3 regions of the Bacillus sp. KNSH39 genome follow, and region 1 is predicted to be linked to each of the others. Evidence: riboswitches for the same ligand, from Rfam matches in the RefSeq annotation. Region 1 holds a riboswitch; each other region holds the start of a gene.
What was found. A riboswitch is a leader RNA that binds a small molecule or an ion and turns the genes downstream of it on or off. The one in region 1 is predicted to bind magnesium.
Positions count from the first base shown of each region.

Region 2: it holds a riboswitch for magnesium, as region 1 does, so the genes downstream of both, ACUL40_RS00090 (P-type ATPase) here and mgtA (magnesium-translocating P-type ATPase) in region 1, are expected to answer to the same signal.
Region 3: it holds a riboswitch for magnesium, as region 1 does, so the genes downstream of both, mgtE (magnesium transporter) here and mgtA (magnesium-translocating P-type ATPase) in region 1, are expected to answer to the same signal.

Region 1 covers NZ_JBQXYO010000001.1:2,553,939-2,556,219, forward strand. Annotated here, with positions in the region: gene ACUL40_RS12915 (hypothetical protein) at 1-183, opposite strand, end outside; M-box (ykoK) riboswitch at 352-519, shown strand; gene mgtA (magnesium-translocating P-type ATPase) at 851-2,281, shown strand, end outside.
Region 2 covers NZ_JBQXYO010000001.1:14,184-16,464, forward strand. Annotated here, with positions in the region: gene ACUL40_RS00080 (glutathionylspermidine synthase family protein) at 1-183, shown strand, start outside; gene ACUL40_RS00085 (DUF350 domain-containing protein) at 176-562, shown strand; M-box (ykoK) riboswitch at 767-932, shown strand; gene ACUL40_RS00090 (P-type ATPase) at 1,268-1,993, shown strand; gene ACUL40_RS00095 (5'-3' exonuclease) at 2,126-2,281, shown strand, end outside.
Region 3 covers NZ_JBQXYO010000001.1:892,699-894,979, reverse strand. Annotated here, with positions in the region: gene mgtE (magnesium transporter) at 36-1,364, opposite strand; M-box (ykoK) riboswitch at 1,644-1,809, opposite strand.

The sequences.
Region 1 (2,281 bases):
ATCTAAAGTTCGTAACAGAGCTAAAGCTGATTCACTTATTCCCCATTCCTCATCCATACCTGTTTGTGTAATAATCGTTCCATCCACATTTAAATAAATTTCCCCGTGAGAACATAAATCTTCCTGCTCATTAAACAACCACTTTTGATTCTCAATATTTATAATAAAATTTTGTGGTCCCATTACAAATTCCCCTTTTATAAAAATATTTATTTTTCATATTATTTATAATCAATATCATACATTTCATCCCACATATCTATTATAAATCCGTTTAATATTTTAAAAACACAGATAAAAAAGATATTGACACTACAATTTTACAGTGCTAACATTCAACATGTAATTGAATATGGTCTCTGTTAGGTGAGGCTCCTGTATAGAGAAACGCTGCTGCCCAAAAATGTCGAGAGACGCCAATGGGTCAACAGGAAAGGTCGGAATGAAGGCCTTTTTTAATGTAGCTGGTTTCAGTACCTATGCTATACAGTGCTAAAACTCAACGAGGGAGAGGTGCATGTATTTTGTCATACACAAAAACTGTTTTTATTTATGTCTACTAACAGTCTTTGTTGTGGACTCTTTTAACTGCGAATTCAGACCTTTACTCGTTTTGAGTAAAGGTCTTTTTACGTCTATATGCACCTTACTATGAAACAAACATAGCATATTCAGAAACTACTAAATTGTACGGAGGTGAGGAACAGTTGGCAATTGATGATTCGGCCCAGATACCCATACGTTTTACATTCATATTTCATCATGTAGGTAGGAAAGAAACTGTTCCTCACCATTTCAAATAGTTAGGTAACAGATTGTTTCCTCCTTCATGACAGAGGAGGAACTACCGATGTTTAATTTACAAAGACAAGAAACAAAGCATGCTTATGAGCAAGATAGCATGAAAACAAATAACGAATTATTAGTGGAGGTTGCAACACAAGATGTAAGCTCTGCGTTAAAACTTTTAGAAACAACACAAGATGGATTATCTAAACAAGAAGCGTCTCGTAGACTTTCTTTATATGGTCCGAACGAAATAGCTCATAATAAAATGGCACCGTGGTACATTCAATTTCTGTCGGCATTTAAAAATCCATTTATTTTCGTTTTATTAGCTCTTGGAGCACTCTCCTTTTTCACGGATGATATGCAAGGAACAATTGTCGTATCTGCAATGGTACTACTTAGTGCAACAATTCGGTTTTCCCAAGAATTTCGTTCTCAAAAAGCTGCCGATAATTTAAAAGCTATGGTTCGAACAACTGCAAGCGTATTTAGAATAAATGGATTTGTACATGAAACAAAAAATGTAACGAATTTAAATCGAAATTACACAACAGAAATTCCAATTGAGGAACTTGTACCTGGCGATATCATTTCCCTTTCAGCCGGTGATATCATTCCAGCTGATGTGCGTATTGTATCCGCTAAAGATTTATTTGTTAATCAATCTTCTTTAACAGGGGAAGCACTTCCTGTAGAAAAATACGAACACTGCTACCATACAGAAAATAAGCATATCTTACCGACAAACATGAAAAAAAATTACAATCCACTCGATATGGAAAACCTTTGTTTCATGGGAACAAATATTGTAAGTGGTAGCGCAAAAGCTGTTGTCATCTCAACAAGTACCGATACGTATTTCGGCTCTTTAGCCAATAAGGTAATTGGAAAGCGTGTAGAAACAAACTTTGATAAAGGTGTAAACAAAGTAAGCTGGCTCTTAATTACATTCATGCTTATTATGGCACCTATTGTCCTTCTCATTAATGGATTCACAAAAGGTGATTGGCAAGAAGCTTTCTTCTTCGCTATTGCCGTCGCTGTTGGCCTTACACCTGAAATGTTACCAATGATTGTAACTGCTAATTTAGCTAAAGGTGCCGTTAAAATGTCTAAACAAAAAGTAATTGTAAAACAGCTAAATTCTATTCAAAACTTAGGTGCTATGAACATTCTTTGTACAGATAAAACCGGAACTTTAACAGAAGATAACGTTGTCCTTGTTCGTCACTTAGATCCCAAGGGAAATGAATGCAATCGCGTCTTGCAATTTGCCTATTTAAATAGTTTCTATCAAACTGGATTGAAAAATTTAATAGATAAAGCTGTTATTAAGCATACAGAGGAAAACAATACATTTAATCCATCAGCTTTTCAAAAGCTAGATGAAATTCCATTCGATTTCGCCCGCCGGCGTATGTCAGTCATCGTAAAGGATATTTCAGGTGAACATACAATGGTTTGTAAAGGTGCCGTAGAAGAAATTTTATCA
Region 2 (2,281 bases), 2.5 Mb from region 1:
ATCGAACTGCCAGTCGTATCCTTGGAAACCGAAAAAGGGATCGAGAAACTGTCATATGTGTTTGGTTCGTTTTTAATTGCTGGAAAAGCGAGTAGTATCGGTATTCGTGCGGGAGAAAAGATTACAGGAAATGAATCGTACTATTTACCGGTAGGTATAAAAAGGAGGGGAAAAAATGATTAATTTTTTATTATATTTAGTAGTAACACTCGGCCTTTTATGTATAGGTCTGTTCTTGATGGAAGTGACAACGAAAGTAAAGGAATTTAAGTTAATGGCTCAAGGAAATAAGGCGGTAAGCTATGTGCTTGGAGGACGATTACTTGGGTTAGCTGTTGTTTTATATTCGACAGCAGCTAATTCAATTTCACTTCTTGATATGATTTCGTGGGGAGCAGTTGGGATTTTGGCTCAAATTATCGTCTTTTATTTAGCTGAGTGGCTTACACCACGCTTTAATATAAACAAAAGTCTCGAAGAAGATAATCAAGCAGTCGGTCTTTTTCTTATGTTTTTATCAATTTCAATTGGGATTGTAATTGCTGGTTGTATAACTTATTAAAAACTTTACGTTTAAACGTAAAGTTTTTTATTTTATTCCGTAAAAGCCCGATTGGTGAGGGCTAATAATCAGTGGGGGATGAACAAAACCCCCACTGATTAAAGTTACACTTTATATACGTTAGTTTGCCATACCTTTTGAAAAAATTGTAGGCTACGGTTGACATCTATTTTAAATAAGAGTAACATTTTCAATGTAATGAAAATAAGTCTCTGTTAGGTGAGGCTCCTGTATAGAGAAATGCTACTGCCCAAAAATGTCGAGAGACGCCAATGGGTCAACAGGAATGATCGAATTAAGGTTTTTCTTAACGTAGCTGGTAATGTACCTATGCTATACAGTGCTAAAACTCGGTGAGGGAGAGGTCCGTAGATTTCTAATTATATTAGAAATCGTTTATTTGTGTATGTAATGGCCGCTACTCTCTTAAGGGTAGGGGTCTTTTTTGTTACCAAGCTATGAGTAATTTCATAGTATAAACTATAAAATTAAACGAGGAGGTGAGGAGCATGTCAAATTCTGACTCGGTTCCGTTACCCATATACTTCAAATCAAAAATATATGATGTAGGCAGGAAACGATTTGTTCCTCCCTCTATATTTATCACAATGTAGCGTTTATAAAACGCGAGAAACTTTCACAGTAAAGTGGATAAATTGAGAAACAAAGCGTTTCTTCCTATGTTGTAAAGGAGGAGACGATAATATGTTATATGCAAACAAAACTGTGGGTAACACGTCATATAAACTAAGTAAAAAATCAATAAAAGAACAAACAATGCTCCAAAAAAATAAAGATTTATTAATTGAAATTGCAACAAGAGATGTCAAATCTGTATTTGCATATTTTAAAACAACAAGAGACGGACTATCAATGAAAGAGGCACAAAAACGTATTCAAGTATATGGCCGAAATGAACTAACTTCAAAAAGAGCACTTCTCGCAGAAGTCATGATGAAGCTTGGTGGCATGATTCCAGGTTTTTCAAAACAACGTGTGTGTGATGAATTACAACGTGAAACGATTACTGTATCTAGAGTAGAATGTTCTAGTAGTACAGGGCTAAATAGTGAACTGAAAATGATGGAGATACCAGTGCAAGAACTTGTACCTGGAGATATGATTTTTCTTTCGGCTGGAGATGCTGTGCCAGCTGATGTACGTATTATTTATGCAGATGATTTATTAGTGAATGAGTCTGTGTTAACGGGAAACGAAGCGAATATAGAGAAGTTTGAGAGCTGCTATCACCTTGAACGTAAACGATTTATTCCATTAAAACGGATGAAAGATTATAATCCACTTGAGCTTGAAAATGTATGTTTTAAAGGTTCGCATATCGTTAGTGGAAATGCAAAAGCTATCGTTGTTTCTACTGGAAAAAATACGTATTCAGGCATATTGCATACTTGTTGTAGTAGAACGTCTTAATGTGTTAATGGTGCTAAATATACAAAAACAATGTATAATAGACAAAGTTGAGCAAAAACGTAGAATGGTAATCTATTTATATAACCTTACGTGATAACGTGAGGTTATTATTTTTTTAATAGGAGAGGAATTATGAAAAAAGTATTATTAGTTGATGGTATGGCACTATTATTTCGTGCTTTTTACGCAACAAGTGTCTACGGACAATTTATGAAACGACAAGATGGAACCCCTACGAACGGGATTCATGGTTATATGAAACACTTGTTAACAGCTACGCAAGCGATC
Region 3 (2,281 bases), 1.7 Mb from region 1:
ATACTTATTCCGATTTTCGTTTTTTTAGTGTATATTTATAAATTTAATAACGTTTTTGCAACCATGAAATAAATTACTAATCCTGTTCCATCAACAAATGTTGTAATAAATGGACCTGAAACAACTGCAGGATCTAATTTTAACTTTCTTAGAATTAAAGGTAAAACAGCTGCTACAAGAGAGGCCCAAATAACAATAAATAATAAAGTAATTGCTACAACTTGTGCAACTTCTGTTCCAACTCCTAACATATAAGCACGAGTGAGGCCAGCTATTCCAAGTGCAAGTCCGAGAAGCATCCCTATTGCAAATTCCTTTTTCATTACACGGAAAATATCTTTAAATTTGACCTCTCCAATACCGATTGCACGAGTAATTGTTGCTACAACCTGTGTTCCTGTATTCCCACCAGTACCTACTAATAACGGAACAAAGAAAGCAAGGGCAACTACAGTTTCAATTTCATCTTCAAAATACTTTAATACTGTACCTGTATATGCCTCAGCAACAAAAAGAAGTAATAACCATGGTAGGCGTTTTAAGAAGATGCTCCAAATGCTAGCTTCAAAGTAAGATTGATTCAATGGCTCACTTCCGCCTAACTTTTGAATATCTTCTGTAGCTTCTGCTTCCATAACATTCATTACGTCATCAAAAGTGATAATACCAATCATTTTATTATTTGCTGTTGTCACAGGTATTGCTGCTAAATTATAATTCAGTAGCTTTTTTACAACTTCTTGCTGGTCAACTTCAGCTTGTACTGAAATTACCTCTTGAATCATAATAGTAGATAATATCTCTTCATCTGCTGCTAGTAATAACTCATGTATGGAAACGATTCCCTCAAGATAACCATGACTATCTAGAACATAACTATAAGATATTGATTCTACATTTTCAGAATGTTCCCTAATGTACTTCAATGTCATTTTTACTGACCAATTTCCTCTAACTGCAACAAAATCACTTGTGACAAGACTTCCTGCCGTTTCAGGTTTGAAATTCATCAATTTTTTTACGTTATGTTTTGTAATTTTGTCTAGATACGCCATTAATTTAGCTTGTTTTTCAGGATGAACCGCTAGAAGTAAATCTACTAATTCATCAATCGGTTGTAAATTTAGTAACTTTTTAGCTTTGTTTTCAGATAAGTGAATTAAGATATTATATTTTTCTTCTGCACTCATATATTGAAGAATTTTAGAGCTTTTTAATACGGGAATCGTATTTAGCAATATGATTTGATCTTCAATTGAAAATCTTTTTACTTCTTGCGCAACATCATACGACGGAAGACGTAAAACTTTCTCTGCATCCAAATTATTTTTGGTTACAAGTAATTCTTTTAATAATTTCTTCATGTTAACTCCTCCTCATATTGCTAAGGGAGACTCTAGAGTTTCATGAGTGGTTTTGTTTTATTTTATCTGTCTTAAATTTTTTATTAGAGCAATAATAGTTACATTGCAATCAATCCATTATTTAGAATTACCTCCTTTTTGAATATAGACAAGATAAAACAAATAACATTAAACAGAAAAACCTTTACTCAAAAAGGAGTAAAGGTTTTTTACAATACAAATAAATGATTATTAAGACAGCTCTGCCAAAATCTCAGAGGTGCCTTTCTATCAAATCGTATACCACTCCCTCGTTGAGTTTTAGCACTGTATAGCATAGGTTTTTATAACCAGCTACATTAAGAAGGGCCTTAATCCGACCGTTCCTGTTGACCCATTGGCGTCTCTCGACATTTTTGGGCAGCAGCGTTTCTCTATACAGGAGCCTCACCTAACAAAGTTTATTGAATTACTTCAAAATTTAAACCAGAATTTAATATTTGTCAACTGACTTTCAAATCCATTCATAAAAAATCTTTTATAGAAAATGAAATTATATTTTATTATAAATTTAAAATTCTCCTTAAAAAACATAGAATTTAAATAGATTTAATTCGAAGAAACGTTATGAAACATATGAAACTTATTGTTTTCAATCAAATTCCAACTTTATAACAGAGGATGAATAATTAGTCATTCTGTATATTAAAAGAATATTCTTAACAAATCTTCTTTTATGATTAAAATCTTCTTTACGGTTTATCAAATTTATATGGTTAAACTACTCAATCAAACTATACACTAAAGTCAAAAATATGTACTTATACAGAATGATTACATACATTTTCTCATATCATTTCTCAAAGGACTATAAAGCAATAAAACAGATAAAATTAGAAATACGGTTGCTTGACAAGCAAAAAAAATATATTTATGCT